Regions from separate parts of the Ruegeria sp. A4 genome, predicted to be linked through region 4. Evidence: riboswitches for the same ligand, from Rfam matches in the RefSeq annotation. Region 4 holds a riboswitch; each other region holds the start of a gene.
The links. Region 4 has a riboswitch for cobalamin ahead of ACR0E2_RS19520 (hypothetical protein). Riboswitches for the same ligand answer to the same signal wherever they lie in the genome.

Region 1 (3,738 bases), on a different contig from region 4:
GAGTCAAAAGCCAGCGGTTCGCCGCAATTGTCCACGGTGACGCCCTCTGCGGCCACCCCACTTGCCAAGCCAGCGAAGACGACCACTGGCCAGAGTTTCTGCATCATATTTAAGTTCCTGTTATTATGACAGTTTCCGTTTTCGGATATCCAGTGCGGGGATCATGCGGCCTTCGTGCTGAAAGCACAGATAATCCACGCCGAATGTCTCACGTACCCGGTCTGGGGTCAGAACTTCGACAACAGGCCCGAACCCCGTCAGACGCGTGGCTTTCATCAGCGCCACATGGGTGGCGAATTCCGGGATCATGACCAGATCATGGACGATCATGACGACAGTTACCCCCAGATCAGCGACCAGAGACAGCATGTGCCCCTTGGCATCGGGGTCCAGATGGTTGGTTGGCTCGTCCAGAAACAGCAAGGACGGATTCTGGGCCAACGCGCGCGCGATATGTGCGCGCTGACGTTCTCCGCCGGACAGCTGACCCATCGTTTTGTTGGCAAAATGCGACAGCTCGGTCGTCGTCAGAACCCGTTCCAGATCAGCCTTGTGCTGAGCCATCGAACGTTCGCCTTGAATCGGGATTTGCCCCAGCGCAACATAGTCTTGCAGGCGCATCCGCCCGTCAGGCATTTCCTGCTGCCCGACCACAGCAATGGAGCGGGCACGTTGGCGGGCGGACAGGGTCCGAAGGCTTTGGCCTTCTATCCAAACATCACCCAAGGCAATCCGTTCGATCCCACACAGCAGTTTCAGCAGAGTGGTCTTGCCGGCGCCGTTCGGCCCTGCGATTGCCAGAATTGATCCTTCTTCCAGACGAAAGGATACATCCTGCAACAGGACATCGCCATTGAGCGCGTAGTACTCCAAATTCTCGGCAACCAGAAAGCTCATGATCCCCCCCCGGACGGCAATGCGGGCATGCGCGACAAGGTCTTTGCGAAAAGGGCCGGGGGGCGGTCCGAGGCGCTGGTCCAGCCATCGTCACTGTCGCCGAACTGGGTCGCGAATTCGACCAGGGCGGACAGGTCGTGTGATGTCGTGATATCGCCAAACAGGTACTGCGCTTTGCCCGGGGCCTGAAATCCGACGGTCATGGCCCGTTCACAACCTGCCATGCAGGCCACCATTCGGGTTTCAAAACCGTCAGGCAACCGGGCATCCAGCACGTCTTGCGCAGCCTCGGCAGACATCGCCCCCTGACATGTTGAACAGATCAGAACGTAGTGATCAGAATAGCAGGTCATCGCCATCTCCGTCGTTTGCCAGACGCAGACAGAGGGCACATACCCGGATATTACGCAAACGCGCCATCAAGCCTCCTTCCGAGACGCCCCGCCTCGGGTTGGTTTATAGTGCGATGGCAGGTCTCCTGACTTGCGGGTCGTTGCTTGGCCGACCTTCCCAACCCATGCGGGTCAGTGGTGAAGTGGCGTCGCTCACCGCTTACAGTTGCGGGGGCAGTCACGGACTTGGCACATTCCAGTGCCGCACCGTGTTCCCATTTTCATCCCTTATGGAACCATCCCGCTCAGCTAGTCTGGCAATGCCAGACTTGTCAAGCGGCAGACGAAGGCGTTGGTAGATGGAATTGCGACAGCTGACCCAGCTGTCCTGCTGCGCCAGCCCGGACCGAACGGTGTCAATAGTCTGATACAAGAAGGAAATCCGGTTCGGAATCTTTCTCGACCTTTGAAAACCGTGGAATTGGCTTTTCAAACCCAATGTCGGTGCGGTCGTTATTCACGGTCGATACCTCGCCAATAAGGCAATCGCCGCGCTCGGCCCAAAAAGCGTGCCAGATGCCGGGCATCAGAGTTACGCTTTGCCTCGGCTTCAGCCGCACGTATTCTTGGGGTTGCAAGGTTACGGGGCAGGCATCGCTGGGGACCGTCACCGGGTTGTCGCGGTCGACGCCACCGTTTGGATCCGACGCATGAATTTCCAGAACGAGATCGCCGCCGCCCCTGTTGATGATGTCTTCTGCCTTAACGATATGCCGGTGCATCGGAGAAAGCTGATCGTCTTTCGAGATCAACAGTTTTTCTGCACAGAGCATCCCACGCCCGGATTTCAGATCCTTCACCTCACCATTGTTTAGAGTGAACAGGAATAGGCAATGTTCGTCGAAATGGCCTTGTGCGTAATTGGTAATGTCCCATCCCAGCTTGCGGCTGCGGACAGTTTCGACCAAAGAGATGCGCATTTTCTCGGGCGATCAATCCGCAAAGGGTGGCAACACGGCTCCGAAAGATTGAATGAACGTCTGGGCTTAGGGCTTGAAGTGGTTGATTTCGGATCGTTTCATCATGCCATCCCGCAGATCAAAGTTCGTGCGCCCACGGGGGTTCTGCCCCGGCTCGGGAAACGGTCACGGCCGCCACGTCAGCGCCCAGTTCCATGGCTGCTTGCAGGCTTTCAACCGTCAATCCGCGCAGACCTGACTTGGTCAGATGCCCTGCGCGGCTGAGCTCGGTCAGAACGCCGGCGTTGAACGTGTCACCTGCGCCGATCGTATCGACCACCTCAACGGGCTTCACGGGAACCGAGACTTCGGAACCATCCGCCAGGTAACCGTGCGCCCCGTCACTGCCACGGGTGACGATGACAACGGAAGGACCCGCCTGCAACAGCACAGACGCTTTTGCGGATTCGGCTTCAGCGCCCGGAATGATCCAGTCCAGGTCCTCGTCTGAAACCTTGACGATATCCGCACGCGAGATCATGCGGTTCAAACGCGTCCGAAACCGGGTTTGATCCTTGATGAAATCCGGGCGGATATTCGGGTCCAGCATCACTGCCCGGTCGGAACCGTGGCTGTCCAGAAGGGCGGCATAGGCATCTGCGCAAGGTTCACACGCAAGGCTGATTCCACCGAGATACAGGGCAGAGACAGCAGGAAGCTGATCGGGCATGTCTTCGGGCAGCAACATCCGGCCCGCGGTGTTTTCATCGACAAAGCTGTAAGTCGCGTGTCCATCCGAGAGCTGCACAAAGGCAAGCGTGGTGGGACGGTCCGAGATGATCACATGTGTCGTGTCCACATGGCTCGCTTTCAGCGCATCAATCAATTGCTGGCCGAACATGTCCGATGACAAACCTGTCAGCATCCCTACCGGAATACCCAGACGTCCCATCGCGACGGCTGTGTTCAGAACTGCACCACCAGTATGTGGCACAAAACCAATTGCGCCCGATGCGGTCGGTTCTGAAATCATATCTATCAGCGCTTCACCACAGCACAGGATCATGTCTTGGTCCTTCTAGGTAAGAAACTTCGGTTAGTCTGGTTGCTGTCTCAGCGCGTTCTTGCAGAAGTTGTTTGCGCCGATGATCCCGAACTCTGCCTGTTCAGACACGTAAAGGTTCAGGGAGCGGCGCAAGTCGCTGAAGCGGCCGCCGCCGTTGAACGCATCCTTGAAGTTGTCACTGAATAGCCAGCGGTTTTTCTCGGCAACGCCGCCGACAAGGAAAACGCCCCCCTCCGGCATCAAGGTGACCGCCAGATCACCCATCAAAGCACCTAAGTGGGTGGTAAAAATCTGCGCCGCCTTTTCGGCGACCAGATCGGTGCCGTTGCGGGCATCGTTCAGAATGTCCTTTGCGGAGCGCGCCTGAGTTCGCGCTTGACCGGATGCCAATTCAACCGCCTGATAAAGGATCGGCAGGCCGGTTCCGCTCAGGAACATTTCTGCTTCCAGCGCCAGGCTGTCCCCAAAGAAACAGCCCGGTGCG
Region 2 (3,738 bases), on a different contig from region 4:
AGGTGCACAGCACATGGCCAGTATGACAACCAGATGCTTCATGTGGCTGCTCCTCTGAAAAACAGCTCGGGCTTGACCTTGCGTGCCAACAACACGGCGAACCCGGTCAAAATCGCCTCGATGGCCATGACAGGAATATGGGCGAAGAAAACAAGCTTGGCGGCAGGCAGAAATTCATCCCCCGACAGCGCCAGCGAAAACGCGACCATGCCGGTTGTCGCCGCAATCGCAAACGCGCCGCCGATGCCCCCCCAAATCGCACCTTGCAAAGGCGTTCCACGCGCGATCAGACGACCGAACAACATTCCGGCCACCACCGCGGGAAAGGCGATATTGACGGTGTTGATCCCCAACACCGTCAACCCGCCAAAGCCGAAAAAGACCGCCTGTAGCAAAAGCCCGACGAACAAAGCCGGGAATGCGGCCCAACCAAGCAGCAGCCCGGCCATGCCGTTGAGGATCAGATGGACCGACGACGGACCAATGGGCACGTGGATCAACGATGCCACGAAGAAACTGGCTGACAGCACGCCCGCAGTGGGGATGCGATCAAGATCCAGAGACCTGAGACCCATGGCGATCCCGCCCGCGGCGGCTATGGCGCCGCCAATTACAACCGGGTTGGAAAGGGCTCCGTCGACGATGTGCATTTGGGGTTACTCCAGATCCCAGGCGCGGATCCAGATGACCGCATCCTGGCTGAGTTCTTTGCCCTCATGTTCGGTTGCCGGACCGGAACCAAGGGCGGCGAAACCCCAGTAACCGGCTTTTGGAACGCCGAACGAAAAATACCCGTTGTCGTCAGATATTGCGACCACCGCACCACCCGGCATTGGTGACGCCTTCGGTGCAGAAGCGGCCGAACTTTCCATGTCGGGTTCGGCTGCCATGTATTCGATCTCGATCTCGGCCCCCGCAACCGGCTGACCATCAGCCAGCACACGGCCCGTGAAAGTCGAACCCGCGATGATGTTGGTCGGCTTGTTCAGCGGGATAATCTCGGTCGGCAGACCCACGGGATTCATCCAATCGGTCGGCAATTCGTTGCGGTTCAGGAAGGCTTTGGTGAGCTGTTGGATATAGATGTCTTCGGATTCCTCGTAATAAGGCTGAGGAACCGTCACCAGCACATAGTCGCCCGACCGTTTGACCGGGACACTGCCTTTGAACGCCGCGCCCTCGTTCTGCCCGCCGGTGAACCGGATAGGTTCCAGCGTGTCCAGTAAATCGGTCTTTTCACCGTTGTGGATCACATAGAATTCCTGCGGCTTTTCAAGATCCATGACATGGCCATTCTCGAACGGATGCCAGAAAATCAGTTTGACCGGTACATCGCCCGGTTTCTCGATCATGGTGTCGGTGGTGTATTCCAAAAGGAAATGCGCATTTGCTATGGCAGGAAGAGCCATCGCGGCAGCGGCTGCGCTGAGCAGCGTTTTCATGAACAGTCGTCCTTGTCCCGTCGCGCCAATCCCGGCGCGAAATTCGTTTTGACCACGGGACATTCAACGCCAAATTACCCTTTCAGGCATCCTGGTCCGACGCACATCCCGTCGTCGATTAGGAGTGCCCGTTAGAGGGCACATGTCCGGCAGGTATCCTGACTTGCGGGTCAAAGCGTTGGACCGGCCTTCCCGGGCAAACCCCAGTGGCGTTTCAGCCCTGCTCGTCGCTTACAGTTGCGGGTGCAGTTGCGGATTTGGGCCAGAGCCCGCACCGCATTCCCTATTGATTCCAGAGCAAGCCCCGGAACCGGACATGCCGAGCGGCTTGCCAGACAACTCAGCCTTCCGTCAACGAAAATGTGTTACGGCCATCGAAAATATTGAGCTCGGCAGTTTGCGAGAGTGAACCAGTTTGTGAAACGTCCAAGGCGGCAGGGTTCGTTCCTGTCTAAGCTTCTGAAAGATACCTCTCCGACAAGGGCAGGCTTGCCGCGCCCAAAGAGCGTGCTTCCGGGCCTACGGTTCCTGCCAGCACAACGGGGCGCTCGAGCCCAGTCATGTTCAGCTCGGACAGTTTGTCTTCCACCATTTCAACCAAACGCGCCTTGATGTCCTGCGGCATCCAGCCGTCAATCTTCACGCATTCGAAATCTATCAGGCTACAGGATGAGACAATCGCATGGGCAATCCCGCTTGCCGTCCGTTTCAACCAGTTTTCCAGTTGAACGTTTGGCACATCCCAACGCTGGGTCGTTTCCCAGATGGAATGCGACGTGACACCTGCCGTGGTGATTGCACGCTCGAGCACGTAAAGGCTGGCCACATCGATGAGCGGTCTGACACCGCCCGCGCCATCGGGCACAGGCAAGGGGCCGATTGCCCCCGCGTTTCCACGCCCCGAAAAGATCGCGCCATTGAGGACCACACCGCCGCCAATGAAAAACCCGATATAGAAGTACAGGAAATCCCTTGGCCCATCAGCCGGACCGAATACCAATTCCGCCCCACAAGCCGCAGTGGCGTCATTTTGCAGGAATACCGGAATATCGAGGCGACGCGCCAGGTCAGCCTTCAGGTCTGATACGCGCCACGGGTCCATTTCTTCCTGAGGAACCTGAAGGGTCTGGGCCCAGTCCCACAGATAGAACGGCATGGCAATTCCAAGACCCGCAATCCTGCCTTTGGCCTCGGGCGACATGGATGACATCATTTTGCCCAGACTCTCAGTGGAAAACTCCAAAGTGGCCTTCGGCGTTGGATAGTCATAGGTTCGCCGCTCGCGCTGCCGCACATTTCCGACAAAGTCAGTCAAAACCAGCTCGGTACTGCGGCGCCCGACCTTGAGCCCAAAGAAAAACGCACCATCCGGGTTGAGGCGCATGGGAACGGAAGGTTGCCCGACTTTCCCGCGGACCGGCTCGCCGCGCAACAGCAAACCATCCTTCTCCAACAGCCGCATGATGACGGAAACGGTTTGTGCCGACAGTCCGGTCATGCGCGCGATCTCGGACTTCGCAAGGGCCTGATGACGCCGGACAAGCGACAACACCAGCCGTTCGTTCCGGGCCCGCATCCCGCTTTGGTTGGTTCCGCGCACCTCTGACCCGTGCAGGCCAATCGAATTTTTCCGAGATGAATTTTCAGGCACGACCACCCCTTTCCTGCTGAAGAATGAGAAAGCCCGCCCGCACTGTCAATAATAAATAAGAGTGATTTATTTATTGACTCAAATTTCGAATCTTGTGATTGTTTCTTATGGGATCAGGGATTTTGCCTGATCGCCCTCGTGCCCGTTCGGCACAGGAAAACCTGGGAGGATAATCGATGAAACTTGCAAGACTTGCGGGTGCTGCTGCGCTCGGGGTTACTGCCATGGCTGGCAGTGCAATGGCGGAAGGCGAAACCGTTTGTCTGATTACCAAGACGGACACCAACCCGTTCTTTGTCAAAATGAAGGAAGGTGCGACAGCGAAAGCGGAAGAGCTGGGAATGACGCTCAAAGCCTTTGCGGGCAAAGTTGACGGTGACCATGAAACGCAGGTGCAAGCCATTGAGACCTGCATTCTGGACGGCGCCAAAGGCATTCTGCTGACGGCCTCGGACACATCATCCATCGTTCCGGCCGTGAAGCAGGCGCGGGATGCAGGGGTTCTGGTTATCGCTCTGGATACGCCGCTGGAACCCATTGACTCGGCTGACGCAACGTTTGCCACGGACAATTTCCTTGCCGGGCTGCTGATTGGACAATGGGCCAAAGCCACGCTGGGCGACGCAGCCAACGACGCGAAAATTG
Region 3 (3,738 bases), on a different contig from region 4:
GTTCGAGCAGCAGGCCAGAATGTACCCCGCGTCGATGTCGTCTTCCGAGATCCCTCCGTTGTGGACCATATGGACCTCTCCGGCAGTTTTCTTGACCTTGCAGGTCCCGCACACGCCGAAGGTACAGCCTGACGGAATGTTCAGGCCAACCGAGCGGGCGGCGGCAAGCACCGTGTCGGTCTCGGCAACCTTGGCCGTCACGCCCGAGGTCGCGAACAGGATCTCGGCGCTGCTGTCGTCGTCCAGAACAACGTCATCCAACTCGGGCTGATCCGCCTCGGTTTCCACCGGCGCGCCGAAGCTTTCCTGATGGTAGTTGTTCATATCAAAACCAAGACCGGCCAGCGCGTCGCGTACCGCTTGCATGAAGGGCTCAGGACCGCAGCAATAGACTTCGCGCTCAAGGTAATCCGGCGCCATCAGCCCCAGCATCAATTGGTTGAACTGACCCTGATATCCCGTCCATGGGCGGTAGCGGTCCGGCTCTTCCACCACGAATTTCAGGTCCAAACCATCCGTGCGGCTGGCCATCTGTTCCAAGCGCTGGCGGAAGATGATCTCGGATGGCCTTTTGGCGCAGTTGATGAAGACAACGTCCAGATCGCGGCCTTCGTCCCACATGCAGGTGGTCATCGACATCATCGGTGTGATGCCTGAGCCAGCCGAGATAAACAGGAACTTGCGCGCATCGCTCAACGCGTTGGTGAACAGGCCCGCAGGCCCAATGGCCTTGATCCGCATGCCGGGTTGAAGATTGTCAAGCATCCAGCGCGTGCCGATACTGTCGGGTTGCGCTTTGGCGGTGATGGTGATCGACCGCGGCCGCGACGGCGACGATGAGATCGTGTAGGTGCGATGCACAACGCCTCCGGGCTGGTCGGGCGCCGGAATCTCGAGCGTCAGGAACTGACCGGGGTGATAGGCGAACTGCGCCCCCGAGGGGGCACGGAACGAAAAGCTGGCAGTGTTCGGCATCTCGGGCACGACCGAGACACATTCCAGCATCTCTCCATCCTGCCAGACGGCTGATGAAAGCGTGTTCAGGTCTTTCATCAGACTTACTCCGCCGCCATTGAGTCAGGGGCCAGGCGGGCCGACACTGTGTTGCAATACCAATCCACGAATTGCAGCACACCGGATTCCTGAATGGCTGAATATGGGCCGGGCACATAGGCCGGGCTGTTGATGCCCTGCTGGTTGTCCTCGACCACCTGTCGATCTTCGTCATTCGTGGCGACCCAGACTTCGGTCAGGCGTTTCACGTCATAGTCAACGCCTTCAACCGCATCCTTGTTGACCAGCCATTTGGTCGTGACCTCGGTCTCTGTCGGGCCGATCGGCGTGACGCGGAAAACAATCGAGTGATCGGCAAGAAAGTGGTTCCACGTGGTCGGATAGTGGAACTTCAAAAGCGATCCCGCATCCGCAAAGGGCGACCGGCCCAACCAACGGCGCACGGCGGATTTCCCGTCCATCGTATAGCTCTCGGCCCCTTCTTTCAGTGGCATCCGCGCCAGTCTATATTGGCCGTCCTCGTGCAGATAGAACTGCGATGGCATACCCGCAGCCTGGCACCTGTCGAAATGGGCTTGCATATAGGCTGGGGTTTCGCCACCTTCGATCCCCGTCACACCCGGATCATCAGGGAAGGTCCGGCACAGCGCAGGGTGGTTTCCGCCGCAGTGATAGCATTCGCGATTGTTTTCCCAGACCAGTTTCCAGTTGCCGTTCTCGATGATCGAGCTTTCAAAGGCGACCTTGGCATTCCCCAGATCATGCGGCTCAAGATACGGGCGGGCGATATTGGCGAACACGTCGAAATCCGGAGCCTCATCCGCCAGACAGATATAGACCAACCCGGCAAGCTCGCGGCAATGGACAGTCTTCAGACCATGCTGTTTGGGATCAAAGTCCGGCCCCATGTCGCGGGCCCACAGCAAAGAGCCGTCCAGCTCATAGGTCCATTGGTGATAGGGGCATACCAGCTTGGGCGCATTACCCTTTGCGGCCTTGCAAATGATCGATCCACGGTGGCGACAAGTATTGTGAAAGGCGCGGATCTGATTGTCTGCACCCCGTACGATGATCACGCGGTAGGCGCCTACATTATAGGTGACATAATCGCCCGACTTCACCAGCTCACACGCCGGAATGGCAAATAGCCAGTCGCGGTAGTGGATGGTTTCAAGGTCGGTCTGAAAAATCTCGGGATCGGTGTAAAACGCCTGCTCCAGAGCGTAACCCGGGTTTCGACGCGCCAACAGGCTTTGCATGTTGTTCACTTCTGGCTCTCCTGCCGCGCCCCGCGGCATTGCTTGGGCAGGTGACAGGGAGGAACCGTCCGGAGGCGCGCGAGCACCACGTCCGAAATCCGTGCCCCCACCGCCACCCGCGGTTTGACATATCTGAGAGGCTGGTTTCCGGACTTGAAAGGGGCTTGCACCCGGTTGCGACACCTTCCCGGGATCCTCGTCCCAGTGGTTGATTGTCGAACCTGACCTTCCTTACCGTTGCGGGGGCAGTGCCGGAATTCCACCGGCTTCCCAATTCTCCGCTGTCTGAGAATCAAACAGCGGCACCTCACGATGGCAGCCTACTTTTTACCCGCTTGGGCGCTGAAATGCTTGCGACATTTCCGGTTTCAAAACAGACATGGAAATTTTCCGGCAGCGTGGACGGCGCCGGGATCACAGTCCTTGGCACAGGGGCGTGGCAGGCCCGCCGGCATGGCGTTTTGCGGTGGCCGATGGCCTTGCGATGGATGCGGCCACGTCTGACATCGGCGCCGCCTAATTGTCCCCCAACCGCGACGGCGAAGGCCCGGCTGCTCTGATCAGAAACGAAACGCTGGGCGTCGCCTGAGCATGGCTGGAAAAGAGAGTGTCAGGCCAAATGAAGGAGGTTTGCAGCAAACCCTTTTAGGTGAAGTTGATCCGTTCGGGATAGTGCTGGCTTTCAATGGGGCAGGTGAAAAAGGCCAATATCCGTCATGCGAGAGTTGCCAGTCCATCCTGTCAACGGCCGGTAGAAAACCTCATTTTGTCCATAAAAAATTGTCTTTTTCGGGAAAAACCATTACGTTTTCCGAAAATGGTGGAAAACACCGGAGGCAGTAAGAGAGCAGATGCCAAAACCGAAAACAGGTGTTTTGCGGACAACAGTTCCTTCGCGCCTCATGGGAAAACGAGATGGCCTGTTTTTCCTCTGGGGGCAGATAGAACGCGCGCGCTTGAAGGTCGACGGCTGCGAACGCGCCGAGGGTGCAGCCCCGGACGGGCCAAGGGCGAACACGGCCGGTGAGGTCAAGGGATCGACGACAGCATTGGTGGACGAGTTTATTTTCTACTGACTTTTGTGATGAAACCGGGCCTGGCAGCCCTATTTCTTCTCGAAGAACAGGATGACTTCACCCAGACGGACGCCATAGCGTGAGACATAGGCGCGGTTCAGCAGACGGTCGTCATCCAGCAGCCACATCCAGTCGTCGAATTTGACACGCATGGTCCCGTCCTTGATCGGCAGGTCGATCTTGTATTTCCAGTTGAACGTATCCCCGCGTTCAATCCCGCTGGCGGTACCCAGTACGCCAGGAGCCGTACCGGTCCACGCATCCTCTCCGGTTTTGGTCAATGTCCAGATGCGTTGTTCCGTCGCGCCATCGTCGTAGACGAAGTCTTCGACCAGTGTCAGGGTTTCGCCGTCCCATGTCCCGTCGATATCAACCGTGAATCTGCGGGG
Region 4 (3,738 bases):
GCGCGTCTTCGGCGATCTGGGCGTTTTCCGCTTCGGCGATCTTGCGCAGCAGGCCAATCATGTCTTCGGGTTCGATCCGGCGCAGGTCGAAACGCTGGCAGCGGGACAGCACGGTGACAGGCACTTTGCGGATTTCAGTGGTTGCGAAGATGAACTTCACATGCGCGGGCGGTTCTTCCAACGTCTTGAGCAGCGCGTTGAACGCGCTGGTCGAGAGCATATGAACCTCGTCGATGATATAAATCTTGTAACGCGCGCTGGCGGCGCGATAGCGGACACTGTCGATGATCTCGCGGATGTCGTTGACGCCCGTACGGCTGGCGGCGTCCATCTCCATCACGTCGACATGGCGGCCCTCCATGATGGCGACACAATGTTCACACTGACCGCAGGGCTCGGTCGTGGGGCCACCGGTTCCGTCGGGTCCGATGCAGTTCATCCCCTTGGCAATGATCCTTGCGGTCGTGGTTTTGCCGGTGCCGCGAATACCGGTCATGATGAAGGCCTGCGCGATCCGGTCGGCCGCGAACGCGTTTTTCAGGGTGCGCACCATGGCATCCTGACCCACCAGATCGGCAAAGGTTTCCGGGCGATATTTGCGGGCGAGAACCTGATAGGCGGGGCTGGAGCTGTCTGTCATGTCTTCTCGTTGGGATTCGGTGCTTGGGCACAGCGTAGTGGCCACCGTTGCCCGCGTCCACAGCGTGGCGCGATGATTTTTGATTTAGAAACGAGTCGCTTTCGCACTAAACTGCATCAGCGGATTTAATGGCTCATTTTTGTAAAGAGTTCTTTGGGGAGGACAGGATTCATGTCGCAGTTGGTGATCTACGCCCTGCAAGTCGGTGGCGGAACGCTGGCACTGACCTCGATGCCCGGACGCGGCGGAGATTACTCCAGCGATCTGGATATGATCGCAGCCTGGCAGCCGGGGCTTGTTGTTTCGATGACGACGGATGTCGAAATGCTTCAGGACGGGGCGCAGGAATTTGGCAGCGATATTCAAAGCCGCGCCAGCCGATGGGTTCACCTGCCCATCGAAGATTTCGGAGCGCCGACAAAAGCGATCGATGACGCGTGGCCGTCCGTCAGCGCCGCGGCCCGGCATGCGCTGTCCGGCGGAGGTCGCGTATTGGTGCACTGCCGCGGGGGATGTGGCAGGTCAGGTATGGTTGTCCTGCGGCTGATGGTCGAATGCGGCGAACGCGCGGACACGGCGCTGCAACGATTGCGGGCGGTGCGCCCTTGCGCCGTCGAAACGGATGCGCAAATGGCCTGGGCCTCTCGGCGCGCCCAGGCACAGGTCAGTCTGGATTCAGATTGAAATCTGCGCGGGCGCGCAAACAGGTTTTCGCGGCCGGATCGTGGAAACTTCGATCATCGCGCAGGGTGGGGTTTTCACGACGCCGGATGGCATCGCACTGACCGTGTTTCCGAAGATCAGGTCGGCATAGCCGTTCAGCGGCTCAATCGCGGTTTCGGGCTGCGTCCCGCAAAAGACACGAATGCTGTCTGATCGCGCGCGGAAAATTGCATGACATCCTTCGGTGCAATGTGACAGCTCGCTGCTGCCCTCAATCTCGAAATCGTCACTGGTGGCCGAGGTCGCCTGGGCCATGGCTTCGGATATCGAGCGCGCCAGCCGCGCCAAAGCGGGGCAGGTTTTGCCCGTCCGCTGACATACCGTTGCACTGAATTCATGTGTTTTTGTCTTCCAGATCATCCTGCGCCCTCCGCGCTTGGTGGACAGGATATTTGGGACAGGTGGAACAGCGTGATGCCGTCAGGACCTGCCCGGACACCCCGCCCGAGTTTCGGTTTCGTTTCCGATGGCAGGTCTCCTGACTTGCGGGTCATCGCTTTGCCGACCTTCCCAGCCGTCGGGGCCAGTGGTGTTTCGGCATCGCTTACCGCTTACAGTTGCGGGGGCAGTCGCGGATTTGGTTGTTGCCTGCATGACCAGACATTACCGCACCGTGTTCCCTTTTCATCCCGACCCCTTGTGGAGGCCGGAAACCATCACACAACCGCTAGCGTTTGAGTACGCACCGAGTCAAGCCGATCTTTTGGCCGGACGCTTGGTCATGCTGGATACGGTGTTGGTTCATGCATAGTGTCGAGGGTGTTGAGGTTCTGAAACCGGATTTACCAAGCGCAAAGCCAGAGAACATGTTGGACACAGAGCAAACGGTATTGACCGAAGAGTTTCGCTTTCCGTCCGGGCAGAAAACACTGTCTGCCCGGTTGTACAGCCCGCTGACTTCGCCCGAAATCGTCGTCGTTCTGAACAGTGCAACGGGTGTGCCGCGCGATTATTACCGTCATTTCGCACGATGGCTTGCTGCCGAGCAGGGTATGGCCTGCCTGACCTATGACTATCGCGATTACGGGCATTCCTTGACCGGCCGCCTGAAAGATTCGCGTGCGACCATGGCGGATTGGGCCTTGATCGACATGCCCGCGGCACGGGCGGAAATGCGCAGACGGTTTCCCAATTCGCAGCATTGGACCATCGGCCATTCGATCGGCGCGATGTTGGGGCCTGTGCAGCCGGATATCGATCTGATTGACCGGATGATCTGTGTGTGTTCGGGGCTGGTAACCCTAAGCGACCATCCATGGCCCTATCGGGGTTTGGCAGGATTGTTCTGGTATGGTCATGCGCCGCTTTTGGCCCGAGCCCTTGGCTACCTTCCCGGAAAGGCGATCGGGTTCGGCTCGGATCTGCCGGCATCGGTCTATTGGCAGTGGCGCAAATGGTGTACCGCGCCTTTGAACTATGTGCCTGAAATCGGGCATGAGTTACCTGCGGCGCAGTGGAAGGATTCTGGAACGCCCGTGGATTTGTTCACCTTCGAGGACGACCAGATGGTGCCGCCGGACGCGGTTTGGCGGCTTGCGGATCTTTACGGCCCCGATGCCAACCGCCACCTGCTGAGCCCTGCCGATTTCGGGTTGCCCGAGGTTGGTCATATCGGCGCATTTGCCCGGCGCAATGCAGCGGTTTGGCCGCGACTGATCGCTTGATCAGACGCGGCGCAGGACGGGCCGGGCACCGACCCGCCATCACCGGTTGCGAAGTTTCTTTTCCTTCATGACGCCACGGACCATCTTGCCGAACGCTTTGTCCCGCGCCCGAGACTGCGCGACGGTTTCAGAATTGCGCTGATCTTCGCGCCGAAGCTTGCGCCACCGGTCCAATCGAGCCGGATCAAGCGTGCCGTGGCTGATCGCCTTTTGCACGGCACATCCGGGCTCGGAGCTGTGCTGGCAATCCGAAAAACGGCAATCCCGGCTCAACTCGGCAAGGTCCGAGAAAACGTCGTCGATCCCGTCCTGAGCGTCCAGCAGGCGCAACGCGCGCATTCCGGGTGTATCGATCAACCAGCCGCCGTTGCGCATCCGGTGCAATGCGCGTGCGGTCGTCGTGTGCCGGCCCCGCGCGTCATCCTCGCGAATGTCCGAGGTGGCGAGATCCTGATCGGTCATGGTATTGGCAAGTGTCGTCTTGCCAACGCCCGACGAACCAACCAGCGCTCCGGTCTGGCTTTTGGGACACCAGGACAGAACCTTTTCAACCTCTGTCGGGTCCAGCGCGTTGATCGCCAGAACCGTCAATAACGGGTCCAGTGATTGCACCTGTCCCGAGAAACTTTCAGGGTCCGCCGATTTGTCGGCCTTTGTCAGAACGACGACCGGGTAACACCCGGCCTGATGCGCAAGCGCCAGATATCGTTC

Region 1: linked by a shared signal. The riboswitch ahead of ACR0E2_RS10385 (DUF1636 family protein) and the one ahead of ACR0E2_RS19520 (hypothetical protein) in region 4 are both predicted to bind cobalamin.
Region 2: linked by a shared signal. The riboswitch ahead of ACR0E2_RS20245 (DUF4198 domain-containing protein) and the one ahead of ACR0E2_RS19520 (hypothetical protein) in region 4 are both predicted to bind cobalamin.
Region 3: linked by a shared signal. The riboswitch ahead of ACR0E2_RS12435 (aromatic ring-hydroxylating oxygenase subunit alpha) and the one ahead of ACR0E2_RS19520 (hypothetical protein) in region 4 are both predicted to bind cobalamin.

Annotation. Positions count from the first base shown of each region.
Region 1 is NZ_JBQGAW010000002.1:238,937-242,674, forward strand. Features, by position in the region: gene ACR0E2_RS10375 (ABC transporter substrate-binding protein) at 1-107, opposite strand, end outside; gene ACR0E2_RS10380 (ABC transporter ATP-binding protein) at 124-897, opposite strand; gene ACR0E2_RS10385 (DUF1636 family protein) at 894-1,250, opposite strand; cobalamin riboswitch at 1,349-1,545, opposite strand; partial or broken gene ACR0E2_RS10390 (D-lyxose/D-mannose family sugar isomerase) at 1,646-2,263, opposite strand; gene ACR0E2_RS10395 (carbohydrate kinase family protein) at 2,328-3,254, opposite strand; gene ACR0E2_RS10400 (glucokinase) at 3,285-3,738, opposite strand, start outside.
Region 2 is NZ_JBQGAW010000015.1:13,458-17,195, forward strand. Features, by position in the region: gene ACR0E2_RS20235 (cobalt ABC transporter permease) at 1-42, opposite strand, end outside; gene cbiM (cobalt transporter CbiM) at 39-650, opposite strand; gene ACR0E2_RS20245 (DUF4198 domain-containing protein) at 657-1,442, opposite strand; cobalamin riboswitch at 1,574-1,772, opposite strand; gene ACR0E2_RS20250 (ROK family transcriptional regulator) at 1,894-3,018, opposite strand; gene ACR0E2_RS20255 (sugar ABC transporter substrate-binding protein) at 3,270-3,738, shown strand, end outside.
Region 3 is NZ_JBQGAW010000003.1:218,149-221,886, forward strand. Features, by position in the region: gene ACR0E2_RS12430 (FAD-binding oxidoreductase) at 1-1,053, opposite strand, end outside; gene ACR0E2_RS12435 (aromatic ring-hydroxylating oxygenase subunit alpha) at 1,059-2,273, opposite strand; cobalamin riboswitch at 2,395-2,598, opposite strand; gene ACR0E2_RS12440 (hypothetical protein) at 2,653-2,793, shown strand; gene ACR0E2_RS12445 (hypothetical protein) at 2,865-3,116, shown strand; gene ACR0E2_RS12450 (hypothetical protein) at 3,176-3,349, shown strand; gene ACR0E2_RS12455 (DUF3833 family protein) at 3,379-3,738, opposite strand, start outside.
Region 4 is NZ_JBQGAW010000012.1:9,086-12,823, forward strand. Features, by position in the region: gene ACR0E2_RS19510 (DNA polymerase III subunit gamma/tau) at 1-640, opposite strand, end outside; gene ACR0E2_RS19515 (protein-tyrosine phosphatase family protein) at 812-1,324, shown strand; gene ACR0E2_RS19520 (hypothetical protein) at 1,316-1,723, opposite strand; cobalamin riboswitch at 1,815-2,036, opposite strand; gene ACR0E2_RS19525 (alpha/beta hydrolase family protein) at 2,107-3,027, shown strand; gene rsgA (ribosome small subunit-dependent GTPase A) at 3,067-3,738, opposite strand, start outside.